Regions from separate parts of the Brevibacillus antibioticus genome, predicted to be linked through region 1. Evidence: a T-box and tRNA genes for the amino acid it is inferred to sense, from the RefSeq annotation. Region 1 holds a T-box; the other holds one or more tRNA genes.
The links. The T-box of region 1 lies ahead of serS (serine--tRNA ligase). A T-box ahead of a tRNA ligase gene usually reads a tRNA of that ligase, here a tRNA-Ser.
Positions count from the first base shown of each region.

Region 2: it has a tRNA-Ser gene. The T-box ahead of serS (serine--tRNA ligase) is inferred to sense a tRNA for this amino acid. The anticodon was not compared.

Region 1 is NZ_SZNK01000001.1:4,805,261-4,812,623, forward strand. Features, by position in the region: gene E8L90_RS23285 (YcdB/YcdC domain-containing protein) at 1-166, opposite strand, end outside; gene aceA (isocitrate lyase) at 330-1,619, opposite strand; gene aceB (malate synthase A) at 1,646-3,253, opposite strand; gene serS (serine--tRNA ligase) at 3,673-4,953, opposite strand; T-box leader at 5,008-5,233, opposite strand; gene pdxT (pyridoxal 5'-phosphate synthase glutaminase subunit PdxT) at 5,360-5,935, opposite strand; gene pdxS (pyridoxal 5'-phosphate synthase lyase subunit PdxS) at 5,946-6,830, opposite strand; gene E8L90_RS23320 (D-alanyl-D-alanine carboxypeptidase family protein) at 6,937-7,363, opposite strand, start outside.
Region 2 is NZ_SZNK01000001.1:2,669,551-2,676,913, forward strand. Features, by position in the region: gene E8L90_RS12315 (exo-beta-N-acetylmuramidase NamZ domain-containing protein) at 1-1,833, shown strand, start outside; gene E8L90_RS12320 (acyl-CoA synthetase) at 1,899-3,464, opposite strand; tRNA gene E8L90_RS12325 (tRNA-Ser) at 3,622-3,710, opposite strand; gene E8L90_RS12330 (aldehyde dehydrogenase family protein) at 3,777-5,195, opposite strand; gene E8L90_RS12335 (peptidase) at 5,295-6,575, opposite strand; gene E8L90_RS12340 (3-oxoacid CoA-transferase subunit B) at 6,608-7,285, opposite strand; gene E8L90_RS12345 (3-oxoacid CoA-transferase subunit A) at 7,267-7,363, opposite strand, start outside.

The sequences.
Region 1 (7,363 bases):
CGGCTTTGGCTAGTGATTCCTCTACCTTTTTCATGACATCATCCGCTACATTTGCTTGATTTGCTGCTGCCAGATACTCTCCTTGCTGGGCTGACGCTACAGGTGTTGAGACCAGCACACACATGGCTCCCATCATACAAACTGCCTGCGAAATTGTTTTCTTCATAGGTTACTCTCCTTTTTATTGGTTACGTGGATGCTGCATGATCTTTTTTGTACATTGACTTATTCGTAAAAACATTCAAAAGGTTACAATTTCCAGAAAAACAAATTTAAGGATCCAAACAAAAAAACCTTACTGTACAAGCTAAGGTTTTCTTGTATCTTTTTTAGTTATGAGCGAATTGCTCCTCTTCAGTAGACCCGCTGAGCGCAGTCGTGGAGGAATTGCCGCCAGAGATAACTTGCGCAACCTCATCGAAATACCCGGTACCCACTTCACGCTGATGACGAGTCGCCGTATAGCCATGTACTTCGCTGGCAAACTCAGCCTGCTGCAATTCAGAGTAGGCTGCCATTCCGCGGTCACGATAGCCGCGCGCCAGTTCAAACATGCCGTAATTCAGGGAGTGGAAGCCAGCAAGTGTGACAAATTGGAACTTGTAGCCCATCTCACCGATCTCTTCCTGGAAGCGAGCGATGGTCTGTTCATCCAGCTTCTTTTTCCAGTTGAAGGATGGGGAGCAATTGTAAGCTAACAGCTTGCCCGGGTATTTGGCATGGATCGCTTCCGCAAAACGGCGTGCTTCCTCTAGATTCGGCTCAGAAGTCTCGCACCAGATCAAATCTGCATAGGGAGCATATGCAAGGCCACGGGCAATCGCTGCATCCAATCCACCGCGTAAACGGAAGAAGCCTTCTGCTGTTCGTTCACCTGTCAGGAATGGTTTATCCTGCTCGTCGATGTCGCTGGTGATCAAGAAAGCGCCATTGGCATCGGTACGTGCCACGATAATCGTCGGAACTCCCATCACATCTGCCGCAAATCGGGCGGAAATCAGGTTACGGACGGCTGCTTGCGTCGGAATCAGTACCTTCCCACCCATATGGCCGCATTTTTTCTCGGAAGCCAGCTGGTCTTCAAAATGCACCCCTGCTGCACCCGCTTCAATCATACCCTTCATCAATTCGAAGACGTTCAGCGGCCCACCAAAGCCCGCTTCTGCGTCCGCTACGATCGGAGCAAACCAATTCGTCTCGGTACCCCCTTCTGATTGATCGATCTGATCCGCCCGTTGCAATGCCTGATTAATTCTTTTTACGACTTGTGGAACACTATTTGCCGGGTAGAGGCTTTGATCAGGATACATTTGACCAGACAGATTGGCATCGGCCGCTACCTGCCAGCCACTCAAATAAATCACTTTTAGTCCCGCCTTTACCTGCTGAATCGCTTGATTCCCGGTCAAAGCCCCCAACGCTTTAATATGGTGCTCGGTATGCAAGAGGCCCCACAGACGCTCTGCCCCTAGACGAGCCAGCGTATGCTCGATTTGTATAGAGCCGCGCAAACGAACGACACTTTCTGCCGTATACGGGCGTGTAATTCCCTGAAACCGCTCCCCCTGCCAGCTCTGCTCCACCTGTTGAATCGCTTCTTGCTTGTTTACTTTCGTCATTTTCATTTCCCCCACTCTTTTTAATTTTACAAATAGCGATAACCCGGTACTGTTAGGAAGTCCTCAAAATCTTCTGACGTTACCAATTGCAAGAACAGATCACCAGCAATCGGATACTTGCTGTTGTCGTACCTCTCTTGGCCAATTGCCTGCTTGATTGCTTGCAGCTCCTCACTCAACCACTGCTTTATCAAGCCTTCTGTCACCTTTCTCCCATCCTGCAAGGCTCCGTGACGATGACGAATCCATTGCCAGACTTGTGCCCGCGAAATTTCTGCTGTAGCCGCATCCTCCATCAGATTGTTGATCGGCACAGCCCCAGAGCCTCGCAACCAAGCCTCGATGTACTGCATGCCTACGCTTATGTTCGTACGAACACCCGCTTCTGTAATCGTGCCCTCTGGGACTGCCAGAAGATGTTTAGCAGATACGTCTACGTCTTCACGTTTGTACCAGATTTGGTTCGGCTCTCTCATCAAGCGATCGAATACTTCCATGGCTACTGGCACTAGCCCAGGGTGAGCAACCCACGTCCCATCATGTCCATCGTACGCTTCCCGCTCTTTGTCAGCGCGCACTTTGGCGATAGCTTCTGCATTTTGTACTGGGTCATTTTTCACCGGAATTTGTGCAGCCATTCCGCCAATGCAAGGCGCCAGACGTTTATGGCAAGTCTTCACAGCCAGCGTGGTGTATGCTTTCATGAACGGAACTGTCATGGTTACTTGCGCACGATCCGGTGTAATCACATCTGGCTGATTCCGCAGCTTTTTGATATAGCTGAAAATGTAATCCCAACGTCCGCAATTCAGTCCTGCACTATGCTCGCGCAGCTCATACAGAATCTCATCCATCTCAAAAGCCGCGAGAATCGTTTCGATTAATACTGTCGCGCGAATTGAGCCGCGTGGAATATTTAATTCATCCTGCGCGAAAAGGAAGATATCGTTCCAGAGGCGGGCCTCCAAATGGCTCTCCAGTTTCGGTAAGTAGAAATACGGTGCTGTCTGATTCGCGATAAGAGCATCTACGTTGTGATAAAAGTAAAGTCCAAAGTCAAGCAGGCTGCCGGAGATCGGTTTTTGATCAAGGAGGATGTGCTTTTCTTCAAGATGCCAGCCACGAGGACGCACGATCAAAACCGCTGTCTTTTCATTGAGGGTGTATGATTTGCCTTGTGGACTGATGTAAGAGATATTGCGGCGTACTGCATCCTTCATGTTGATTTGGCCTTGGATGGTGTTCTCCCAGGTCGGTGAGTTCGCGTCCTCAAAATCAGCCATGAAAAGCCGAGCACCCGAGTTCAGTGCATTGATGACCATTTTCCGGTCACCCGAAGGTCCTGTAATCTCCACCCGTCTGTCCTGCAAATCTTTGGGCAATGGAGCAACAGTCCAATCTCCTTTACGAATGTCCGCTGTTTCCTGTAGAAAATCGGGCAGTTGCCCTGCATCGATCTGCAATTGACGCTCCACGCGTTTAGCCAACAATTGTTGGCGTCTGTCGCCAAACCTTTGCTCCAGCTTCATCACGAATTGAATCGCTTCTGGTGTCAGGATATCTTGATAACCGGGGTGCATTTCACCGGAAATCTGCACCTCCAGCGGATATGGATTCGTTGGTACGGTAGTCAAAAGAGCTCCTCCTCCCTCACCCTAAAGTTATTATGATACAGATCAATAAAAAGTTTTTTATTATATAACAGTAGTGACAAAAAAATGTCCTTACTCCTGATACCCGCTGCCACTGCAATGGCTGCAGCTTACATGCCCGTCTCCCAAGCAGTTGTGGCAAGCCGCTCCGTTGGCATCATGACCAACGCCTCCACATCTTGGGCAATTTTGTTCTCCATTTCCTTCACACCGATAGCAGTCCATTCCCCATTCCTCCATTTCTGTATTAAAACAATATTCTTAAAATTTGTTTTTATTATATAACAGAGATTAGTACAGTGCAACACGTTTTTTAAAATATTCAACCTGTATTAGTACACAATATAAAACAGCCCTTGACCCGTTATAGATCAAGAGCTGCTTTTCAAATCTAGTGCTTATTACTTAGGTGCAATCTTGTCTACTCCGCCCATGTACGGACGAAGAGCTTCAGGAATCACGATTGCTCCGTCTGCCTCTTGGTAGTTCTCCAAGATCGCTGCTACGGTACGTCCAATCGCCAAACCAGAACCATTCAATGTATGCACAAATTCCGGCTTCGATTTCGTATCGCGACGGAAACGGATATTGGCACGGCGCGCTTGGAAATCTTCAAAGTTCGAGCAAGACGAGATTTCACGGTATGTGCCTCCGCTTGGAATCCAAACCTCGATGTCGAATTTCTTCGCAGCCGTAAATCCAAGATCGCCCGTGCACATGCTCAGGACACGGTATGGCAGTCCAAGCAGTTGAAGCACCTTTTCAGCGTTTTTCACCAGCTTGTCGAGCTCATCATAAGACTCTTCTGGTTTCACGAATTTCACCAGCTCAACTTTGTTGAATTGATGCTGACGAATCAACCCACGCGTATCACGGCCAGCAGAACCCGCTTCCGAACGGAAACATGCGCTGAAAGCAGTGTAGTAGCGCGGGAGATCGGCTCCATCCATGATTTCATCACGATGCATATTGGTGACTGGCACCTCTGCCGTTGGAATCAGGAAGTAATCAGGTCCCTCGATTTTGAATGCATCCTCTTCGAACTTAGGCAATTGACCTGTTCCCGTCATGCTCGTACGGTTGACGATATACGGCGGGATCACTTCTTCATAGCCATGCTCATTCGAGTGCAGATCCATCATGAAGTTCATCAGTGCGCGCTCCAGACGTGCGCCCAAGCCTTTATAGAAAACAAAACGGCTTCCTGTTACTTTTGCCGCCGTTTCAAAATCGAGGATGCCTGCTTGGCTAGCCAGCTCCCAGTGAGGCTTAATCTCGAAGTCAAATGCACGTGGCTCTCCCCATGTCCAGGCGAGCACGTTATCGTCTTCTGTTGTACCGATCGGCGTGCTTTCATGCGGAAGGTTCGGGAGGCTCAGCAATATGAACTCGAGCTGTTCATCCAGTTGGCGCAGCTCTTCATCCAAAGCCTTGATGCGCTCATTTACTTCTTTCATTTCCGCGATTAGATGGTCTGCATTTTCCTTATTGCGTTTCATAACCGCTACTTGCTCAGATACCGTGTTACGCTTATTTTTCAGCGCCTCTGCTTCTTGGATGATTTGGCGACGCTTTTCATCTACTTCTACAAATTGATCCAACGCAGAAATATCCTCATTACGGTGAGCCAAACGGCGTTTTACTTCTTCTAGATCCTGGCGTAATACTTTTACGTCCAACATGTGTAAATCCCTCCGAATCGTATTGAAAAAAAAACAAAAAACACCCATCCCCTGGTAAGGGACGAGTGTTGTATACCCGCGTTGCCACCCTCGTTGACACATGCAGCATTCCTTCATGCATATGTCCACTCTTCCGTCATAACGGGACGGTTCCGGGCAAAGTTGTTGTTCCTTTGCCACTCCGAGATGGATTCCCTCACATAACCGGATCGGTTCGCACCTACCACCGACTCTCTAGGCCTGGCTCTTGTGAAGTACTTGTTCTCATCATCGCATTCTCATTCATGAATACTATTATTGTTAACTGTACTACAGGTTCTATACGTATGTAAAGAGCAGCCCGCCCCGATATTTACAGAAAAAAGAAGATCGGCACCTTTTCACGGCCGATCTTCCGGTATGACAGCTAGCTTCTGTATTCCCTGACCATGTCGAGGAAGTATTTGTGCAGTCTTGTATCTTCGGTCAATTCTGGGTGAAAGGCTGCTGCCAAATAGTGACCGCTTCGGGCGACAACAATCTTGTCTTCGTACTTGGCCAAGACTTGACCGTTCTCTCCCAGTTCCATGATATACGGTGCCCGGATGAACACTGCCGGGTAATCTGCCCCCACATCGGCAACAGGCATCAAGACTTCAAAGCTCTCCTTTTGGCGACCAAAAGCATTCCGTTCGACTTTGATATCCATCAAGCCTAAATGGCAATCGTCTTGCCCTTGAATCCGTTTCGCCAGAAGAATCGCTCCTGCGCAAGTTCCAAAGATCGGTTTGTTCGCCTTACCGAACTCTTGAACCGCCTCCATGAATCCGTACTTGTGCATCAGCTTGCTAATCGTGGTGCTCTCTCCGCCGGGAATGACCAGCCCGTCTAGGTCGTCCAATTCTTCTACTTTTTTGACTGAGATAGCAGCGGCACCAACTTCTTCTAGTAGTCGCACATGTTCTGCTACAGCTCCTTGTAGAGCGAGTACACCGATTTTCATGCTACTCACCTTACCAGCCCCGCTCTTGCATGCGATCAGCTTCACGGATTTTGGAGATTTCGATTCCTGGCATTGCTGTTCCCAGACCTTTAGATACGCGAGCAATCAGTTCGTAATCTGTGTAGTGGGTGGTTGCTTCCACAATCGCGCGGGCAAACTTCTCTGGATTCTCTGATTTAAAGATACCAGAGCCAACAAACACGCCATCGGAGCCCAATTGCATCATCAAGGCAGCATCTGCTGGTGTTGCTACTCCACCTGCTGCGAAGTTTACAACTGGCAGCTTACCTGTTTTGTGTACCTCTTCAAGCAGTTCGTATGGGGCACCCAGGTTTTTGGCTTCTGCCATCAGTTCATCGTAGGACATTGCTTGTACTTTGCGGACTTGTGACATCATCGTGCGCATGTGACGAACAGCCTCTACAATGTTTCCGGTTCCTGGCTCACCTTTTGTGCGGATCATGGATGCACCTTCCCCGATACGGCGGAGGGCTTCACCCAGATCACGGGCGCCACATACAAACGGTACGGTGAACTCTTTTTTATTGATATGGTACAAGTCATCTGCTGGAGTGAGTACTTCACTCTCATCGAGATAATCCACACCCAGAGATTCGAGAACACGGGCTTCAACAAAATGACCGATACGAGCCTTGGCCATAACAGGGATCGAAACAGCATTCAGTACTTCCTCTACAATGCTAAGGTCAGCCATACGCGCAACTCCACCAGCTGCACGAATGTCAGACGGTACACGTTCCAAAGCCATTACAGCAACAGCACCCGCTGCTTCTGCAATTTTCGCTTGTTCAGCATTCACGACGTCCATAATGACGCCGCCTTTTTGCATTTCAGCCATACCTCTTTTAACGCGGGACGTTCCTACTTGTACCATTACAAATACCCCCTACATCATGAGTCAGAACCGAAACTGTTATGCGGTGTTATGGTTCCTGTTACCGTCATTGTAAACGATAGATGTAGGGGAAAACAATAGTTATTTAATTTCCGGTTCCACTGCTAAACAAATTGCTGAAAAACTCTACAATGCTGCGGAAGAACAGACGAATCCAGCTCGCTTCCTCTACTGCCTGTCCTGCAACGATATCCACGCCTACTTTTGCTGCATCTTCAGGCTGCAAGTAATCCGATTCCTTCATACCTTCTTCTTTCAAAACGATCTTACCAACCACTTGTCCTTGCTGGATCGGTGCGGTTAGCTCCTGGAAGGTAACAGTTGGTGTGTATTTTGCTTCCGTACCGGTTTTTGTGATCATATTTACTTCGTTGCTGGTAACAACTGGTACAGTTACCTCTACACCGTTTTTCACAGGAGCTGTTTCAAATCCTTTGACTGGTACATTCTTGTCTATTTGTTTCGTGAGTTTGAAATTGCCAAAACCGTAGTCAAACAGTTTTCTCGTCTCA
Region 2 (7,363 bases), 2.1 Mb from region 1:
GATCGCTCCGTCCATTTAACGGCTCTCTATGCACCTGAGCACGGCCTCGACGGAAAAACGGTCGCAGGAAAGCAAGTAACGAGCTTTGTTCATCCCGTCTACGCTATTCCGGTGTACGGCTTGTCTGGATCAACTCGCAAGCCGACACCAGAAATGCTAAAAGACATTGACATTCTTCTTGTCGATTTGCAGGATATTGGATCGAGAACCTACACTTACATATCTACCTTGCAATACGCCATGACTGCTGCAAAAGAACAAGGAAAAGAAGTAATGGTACTGGATCGACCGAATCCTCTCGGTGGAACGATTGTCGAGGGTCCTGTAGTTGAACTGCCTTACCGCTCCTTTATCGGGGTGGATACCCTCCCGCTTGCCCATGGCATGACCATCGGAGAGCTGGCATTGTTTTTCAACCGTACTATCGGTGTAGATCTTACCGTGATTCCGATGCAAGGGTATACACGCAACATGATTTATCAACAGACAGGTTTAGCCTGGATTCCGAGTACTCCGTACATCCCTAACTTGACCTCAGTTTTCGGGTACATGGCAACTGGTTTGGGCGAGGGTACTCCCATTCGTCAAGGCAACCATTTCACCTGGATCGGGGCAGAGGGTCTAGATTCGCACAAGTACGCCGATCTGTTAAATGGAAGTCTTCTGCCTGGCGTCATCTTTATTCCCGAGAAGAATGGAACTGCCGGGGGCGTACGCCTTCAGATCAACGATCTACATCAGTTTAACCCGGCAAAAACAGGTATTTACGCACTGGCTTATGCCAAACAATTACAACCATTCCCAATGCCAAAAAGTACGAGTATGCAAATCTCCATGTTCGACAAGGTGATGGGTACCAATAAAATCGGTCTACTTCTCGAACAAGGCAAATCCCCGCAGGAGATTGTTTCTTCCTATGAAGCGGATCTTAAAAAATTTGTTGAGCTGCGGCAAAAATATTTGATCTATGGCGATGAACCATTTATCCCGATGCAGCCGCTTCAACAGAAGCAACAGAAGCAACCAAAACAACCAGAACAACCAAAGCAAGCTGAACAACCGAAACCATCCAAGCCAGCAAAACCAGTGACACCGACTGACAATCATAAAGGAACGATCAATCAACCGAAGAAGCCTGAACCAGCTACAAAACCGATCCCTCAGACCCCGAAGTCTTCTGAGAAGATCGCTTATTTAACCTTTGACGATGGACCGTCTCCTGTAACTCCACACATTTTGGATACGCTGAAAACGCATCAGGTCAAAGGCACCTTCTTTATTGTAGGGCGTGAGGTAGCTGGTCATGAGGCCATTCTCAAACGGATTGTAGCCGAAGGACATGGGGTGGGAGGACATTCGTATTCCCATAATTATCAGCTTGTTTACAAAAACATGGAGAGCTTTTTTGCAGACGTGGAAAAAGGCAGTCAAATGATTGAAAAAGCAACCGGCGTAAAGCCAAGCGTGTTCCGCTATCCAGGTGGCAGTACGAATACCGTCAGTTTAAAGTATCAAGATCCCAAACGTTATAACAAGCAGCAAACAGTCATGCATTCCATCAAAGAAGAGGCGAAACAACGTGGCTATGCGTTTATCGACTGGAATGTAACAAATGGCGATGCAAGGGGCAACAAATACACAGCCGCGCAAGCACTGGCAAATGTAAAGCAACAGGTAAAGTCACAAAAAGAAATCGTTGTCTTGATGCATGATTCCAGCACCAAGTCGCCAACCGCTGAGGCTCTCCCCCAAATCATTTCGTACTTGAAAGAAAAAGGCTATCGTTTTGAAGTCATTCAAGCCGATCGCCCGACTGTTTCCAACGTCAAATAATCACAGCAGCAAAAGCCCGCTCCATAACAGAGCGGGTTTTTCTGTAGGTAAGACCTTGTGACTTGCTAAATCGTCAGTGTTTCGTATCGGAGGCGCAACTCTCTTTTCAAGATTTTTCCGCTGGGGTTTCGAGGAAGATTGTCAGCAATCACTACATATTTGGGTGCTTTGAAGGAGGAAAGGCGGTCTTTGCAAAAAGCAAGCATCTCGTCAGCAGTCAGTAACTCACCTGCTTTTGGCACAACAACAGCCGTCACTGCTTCGATCCAGTACGGATGGGGAACTCCGATCACTGCGACCTCAGACACTTTCGGATGTTGATAAATAAGCTCCTCAACCTCCCTGCTCGCGACGTTCTCTCCCCCCGATTTAATCATATCTTTTTTCCGATCAACGACCGTGATATAGCCCTCGTCATCCATGATGCCCAAATCCCCGCTGTGGAACCACCCTCCTTGGAAGGCAGCCTGTGTCTTTTCCTCATCTCGGAAGTACCCCAGCATCGCATGGCTGGTCCTGTGTACAATTTCACCAACACGACCACGAGGGACTTCATTCCCATCATCATCGACGATTTTCGTCTCCACATTTAACGCTGGCTTGCCTGCAGAGCCTGCTTTTCTCATCTGATCCTTCGGTTGTAAAACAGTAGCTAATGGCGCCACTTCCGTCTGTCCGTAAAAATTGTAAAACTGTGCGTTTGGGAGACGTTGACCGAGCTCTTTTAACACTTCTACTGGCATGATTGCTGCACCATAGTAGCATTTTTGCAAAGAACTCAAATTACGCGTAGCAAAATCGCGAGAACGCAGTAAAGCAATCCACACGGTTGGCGGGCAAAACAACTGAGTTGCCTTATACGCCTCTATCGTCTCCAGCATCAACGCAGGGGTTGCTTGTTCCAAAATAATTCCGCTTCCACCTAGATACACGTACGGACCCAAAAAGCAATGAAGCTGCGCACTATGGAACAAGGGAAGTGCGTGAACAGCCACATCATCCTGCGTCATCCCGCCTTCGATAATCGTGCTGACATATTCGGAGATGATGCTTTTATGAGTAAGCATAACGCCTTTTGGCTTTGATTCCGTTCCGCTGGTATACAAAATCTGCACAACATCTTCGTCCACGATCTCTACTTCAGGCTCATGGTCGTCTGCCGCTTCAATCAGCGCGCGAAAAGGCAACCATTCTCCTGCTTGTATTGCTGGTTTGGACATGAGGGAAAGCAGCTTGGGGGAAATTCCAGCTAATTGGAGTCCGTCTTGGGCGAGCTGCATGAATTCCGGAGCTACGAAGCACGCACTCACTTCCGCATGACCGAAAATATAGGCGACATCTTCCTTATTCAACATGAAGTTGATTGGCACCATGATGACTCCTGTTTTCGCTAGCCCAAAGTTTAGAATCGCAAAATCCATCGAGTTACGTGATAGCACTGCTACCCGCTCCCCTTTTTGCAAGCCTTTTGAAAGAAGTGAATGAGCCGTCTTGTTTGCAAGCTGATCAAGCTGCGTGTAAGTCAATACTTCTTCCTCAAAGTATAGGGCAGGCTTATCAGGATTTCGTCCACGACTTCTTCGCAAAATATCACCAAGTGCATTTCTACGCACCCTTTGCGCTTCGAGCATGCAAATTCCCCCATCACTTATAGTCTCATCTCCATTATATAACGGTTTTCTGTATTTTCTGATATTTTCACAAAAAAGAAACGACAACTTATTCTCAAAGCTCTGGACCATAAAAAAGACCCCAGCTTTTCAACTGGAGTCGGTTCATTTGTATTTATGGCGGAGGGAGCAGGATTCGAACCCGCGTGAGCTTGCACTCTAACGGTTTTCAAGACCGCCCCGTTATGACCACTTCGGTATCCCTCCGTATTTCAACAATACATACTATATCACAGCTCTACTAATTTTGCAAGAGCTCTTTCCCAAATTCCTTTATCGCTTGATAGCAACGAGTTTCAATTCCGTCATTTCTTCGATCGCGTATTTGACCCCTTCCCGACCAAGTCCGCTCTCCTTTACGCCACCGTAGGGCATATGGTCCACGCGAAAAGTCGGAATATCATTCACCATCACACCGCCCACGCGCAGCTCTTCTGCCGCTTCCAGAGCCAAAGACAGATTGTTGGTATAGACACCAGCCTGTAATCCATAGCGGGAATCGTTGACCAATGTAATCCCATGCCGGACAGACTCCACTGGATTTATCAGAACGACAGGGCCGAATACTTCCTGACAAGATACTTTTGCATCTGCCGGAACATCCGTCAACACCGTAGGCTGGAGCATCCGATCAACGACCTGCCCCCCACACGCCAAACGCGCCCCCTGCTGGAGCGCCTCATGAATCCACTCCAACGCACGTTCTGTTTCCCGTGGATTGATCATCGCGGAATAGTCCGCATCCTCAGAAAGCGAATCACCACCACGAAGTTCTCGTGTTTGTTTAACAAAATGTTGGATGAAATCTTGATAGATCTCTTTAGCTACATAAATTCTTTGCACAGAGATACATACCTGCCCAGAGTAGGCGAAGGCGCCAAAAACGCATCGGGGTATCACTTCATTCAGTTGCACATCACGATCAACGATCACAGCCGAATTCGAGCCCAGCTCCAGCGTGACTCTTTTCATGCCCGCTCGATTGCGGATATCCAGCCCAACACTCGGACTCCCTGTAAAGGTCACGGCCCTGACTCTCGGATCAGACACGATTTTATCCCCAACACTCGCTCCACTGCCCGTGATCACATTTAGGGCTCCAGCAGGCACACCTGCTTGCTCTGCTAGCTCTGCCAGAAACAATGCGCTAAGCGGCGTCTGCGATGCAGGCTTGAGAACAACAGTATTGCCAGCAGCGAGAGCAGGTCCGACCTTATGGGCGACCAGATTCATCGGAAAATGAAACGGTGTAATGGCCCCGATGACTCCCAGTGGTTCACGCACAGTATAAGCCAAGCGTCCCTCTCCCCCGATAGCTGCATCGAGTGGTACGGTTTCTCCGTGGAGGCGTTTGGCTTCCTCTGCCGCAAACTTAAACGTCTGAATGGTTCGAATTACTTCACCACGAGCTGTTTTGATTGGTTTCCCCGCTTCTATTGCGATGATTCGCGCCGCTTCCTCTAAACGTTCATTCATCAAAATGGAGATTTTTTCAAGCAGGAAGGCTCGTTGATAGGCAGGAAGACGCCGCATGACGGCTGTTGCTTCGTGGGCTGCAGCAATTGCTTTTTCAACCAATGATGAGTCTGCTTGCGAAATTTGTGCAATCTCTTGACCTGTACAAGGAGAGAGTAGCGGTGCATGAGCAGTGGCTTGAACCCACTCTCCCCCGATAAAGCACGTTTTTTTCATCGGCATATCCCCACTCCCATTGATTGGTGTTCTCCTCCCAATCATTCTCCCTCATGCGCGAGCCTTCCTGTCTTAATTTTGAAATATTTGGATATACTTTTACTCTTTCACGCTTTCAGCCACTCCGCACCATTCCAATAACGTAAGCGCAAAGATCTCAGCGCAACGGAATACCTCATCCAAGACGATGTATTCATTCGGGTAGTGGGCAACCTGTGTGACTCCAGGTCCGACAACAATCGCTGGCGTATTCGCCAAAGCAGTCAACAAACCCCCATCTGTTCCCCAAGGCGATGCTTCCACAATGGCACGATCTCCTGTCACAGCTTCAAACTGCGCGTGCAGAATATCCATCAACGGATGATCGAGCTCCACCGCTCCCGGAACCCACCGAGCGCCGAACCACTCCAGCTCGACAGGCTGTTCTGCAAACCACGGGTCGATCTCTGCCAGCTTTTTGAGTGCTGCCGCCATTTCCGCTTTGGCATCGTCCATCTGTTCTCCCGGGGCAACCCCCATCCTTCCTTCCAGCTTGACGAGGTCAGCTACAGACGAAGGCCACTTGCCACCTTCAATCACCCCCAGATTAATCGGGATCGGAATGGGCAGCTTGGCATAGAGCGGATCGTCGAGTCGATCGTTACGCTCTTTTTCCAATTGGCCAATGGCTTGAACGACGAGCATACTCTTTTCGATGGCGCTGACTCCCTCGTAGCGGGTCCCTCCGTGAGCAGAACGCCCTTTGACGGTCAATCTGAACCACATGGAGCCCTGCTGCTTCGGGAAAATTTTCATATTGGTCGGCTCTGGAATCAGGGCAGCATCCGCCTTGTAACCGCGAATGATCGTCGCCAATGTACCTGCACCGCCACTTTCTTCTTCTACAACGCTCTGAAAAATGACGTCGCCTTTCAGTTGCACACCTAACTTCTGTAGAACCTGGATCGCCAACAACGAAGATAAGTTTCCTCCCTTCATGTCGGTTGCTCCGCGCCCGTAAAGCTTGCCGTCTTCAACCTTCCCGCTAAACGGATCATCGCCCCACTGTGCCAGATCCCCTGCGGGCACTACATCCACGTGTCCGTTTAGAATGATGGAACGACCATCTCCTTGTCCCTTCCACACACCGACGACATTCGGGCTGCCTTCAAATGTCGTACGCGGGGAAACAAAATACGGATGTGACACCAGCTCTTCGCCTTCCATGACCCATACGTCAACGTCCAGCCCCATCTGCCCTAAAAGCTCTGCAATGCTTTGCTGGATGGATTGCTCTTCTCCTTGTACACTCGGGCTTTTTACCCATTGCTGCAGCAGTTGAACAGCGGCCTCGCGATCTTTTTCCAATTGCTCCCGTATAAGCACCTGCCAGTTTGCCATGTTTTTCCCCCGTTCCATGGTTTTGTCTTTGCTTAGCGGAAAACGCCAACCTCTCCGTCCATCTTGAGCTCGGCTTCCGTTGCTCCAATCACGTCAGCGACACTGTATGGATACATGACTTCTCGCAGATACAGCCCATCTGGCATGACCTCCATGACTGCCATGTCCGTAATGATCAAATCCGCAGCTTTTGTTGCGGTTAACGGCAGTGAGCATTCCCGGACGATTTTCGAGCGTCCGTTTTTATCCAGATGCGTGGTCACAACCATGACCTTTTTGGCCTTTTGTGCCAGCTCCATGGCTCCTCCCATGCCAGGGACACGTTTGCCTGGAACGATCCAGTTGGCAATGTCACCATTTTGGCTTACTTCCAGGACTCCTAAAATCGTCATGTCCAAAAGTCCACGGCGGATGATGGCAAAAGCAGTCGCACTGTCGAAAAAGGATGCCCCTGTGGCGAGCGTGACAGGAAAACCGCCCGCATTGCAAAGCATGGCGTTCTCCTCACCTTTCGCAGGGCTTGGTCCCGTACCGAGAATGCCGTTCTCCGCATGAAACATGACCCGTTTGTCAGCTGGGATAAAATCAGCAACCAATGTTGGAATGCCGATTCCCAAGTTAATGATCATGCCGTCTTCTACTTCCAATGCTGCGCGGCGGGCAATACGTTCACGATAGCTCTCTGTTTCTTTTACTTCTCCCATGCCCATTGCCAGTTCACCCCTTCACTTTGGACGATAAAGTTCACGAAAACGCCCGGGGTGACGATTTCTTCCGGGTCGATCATG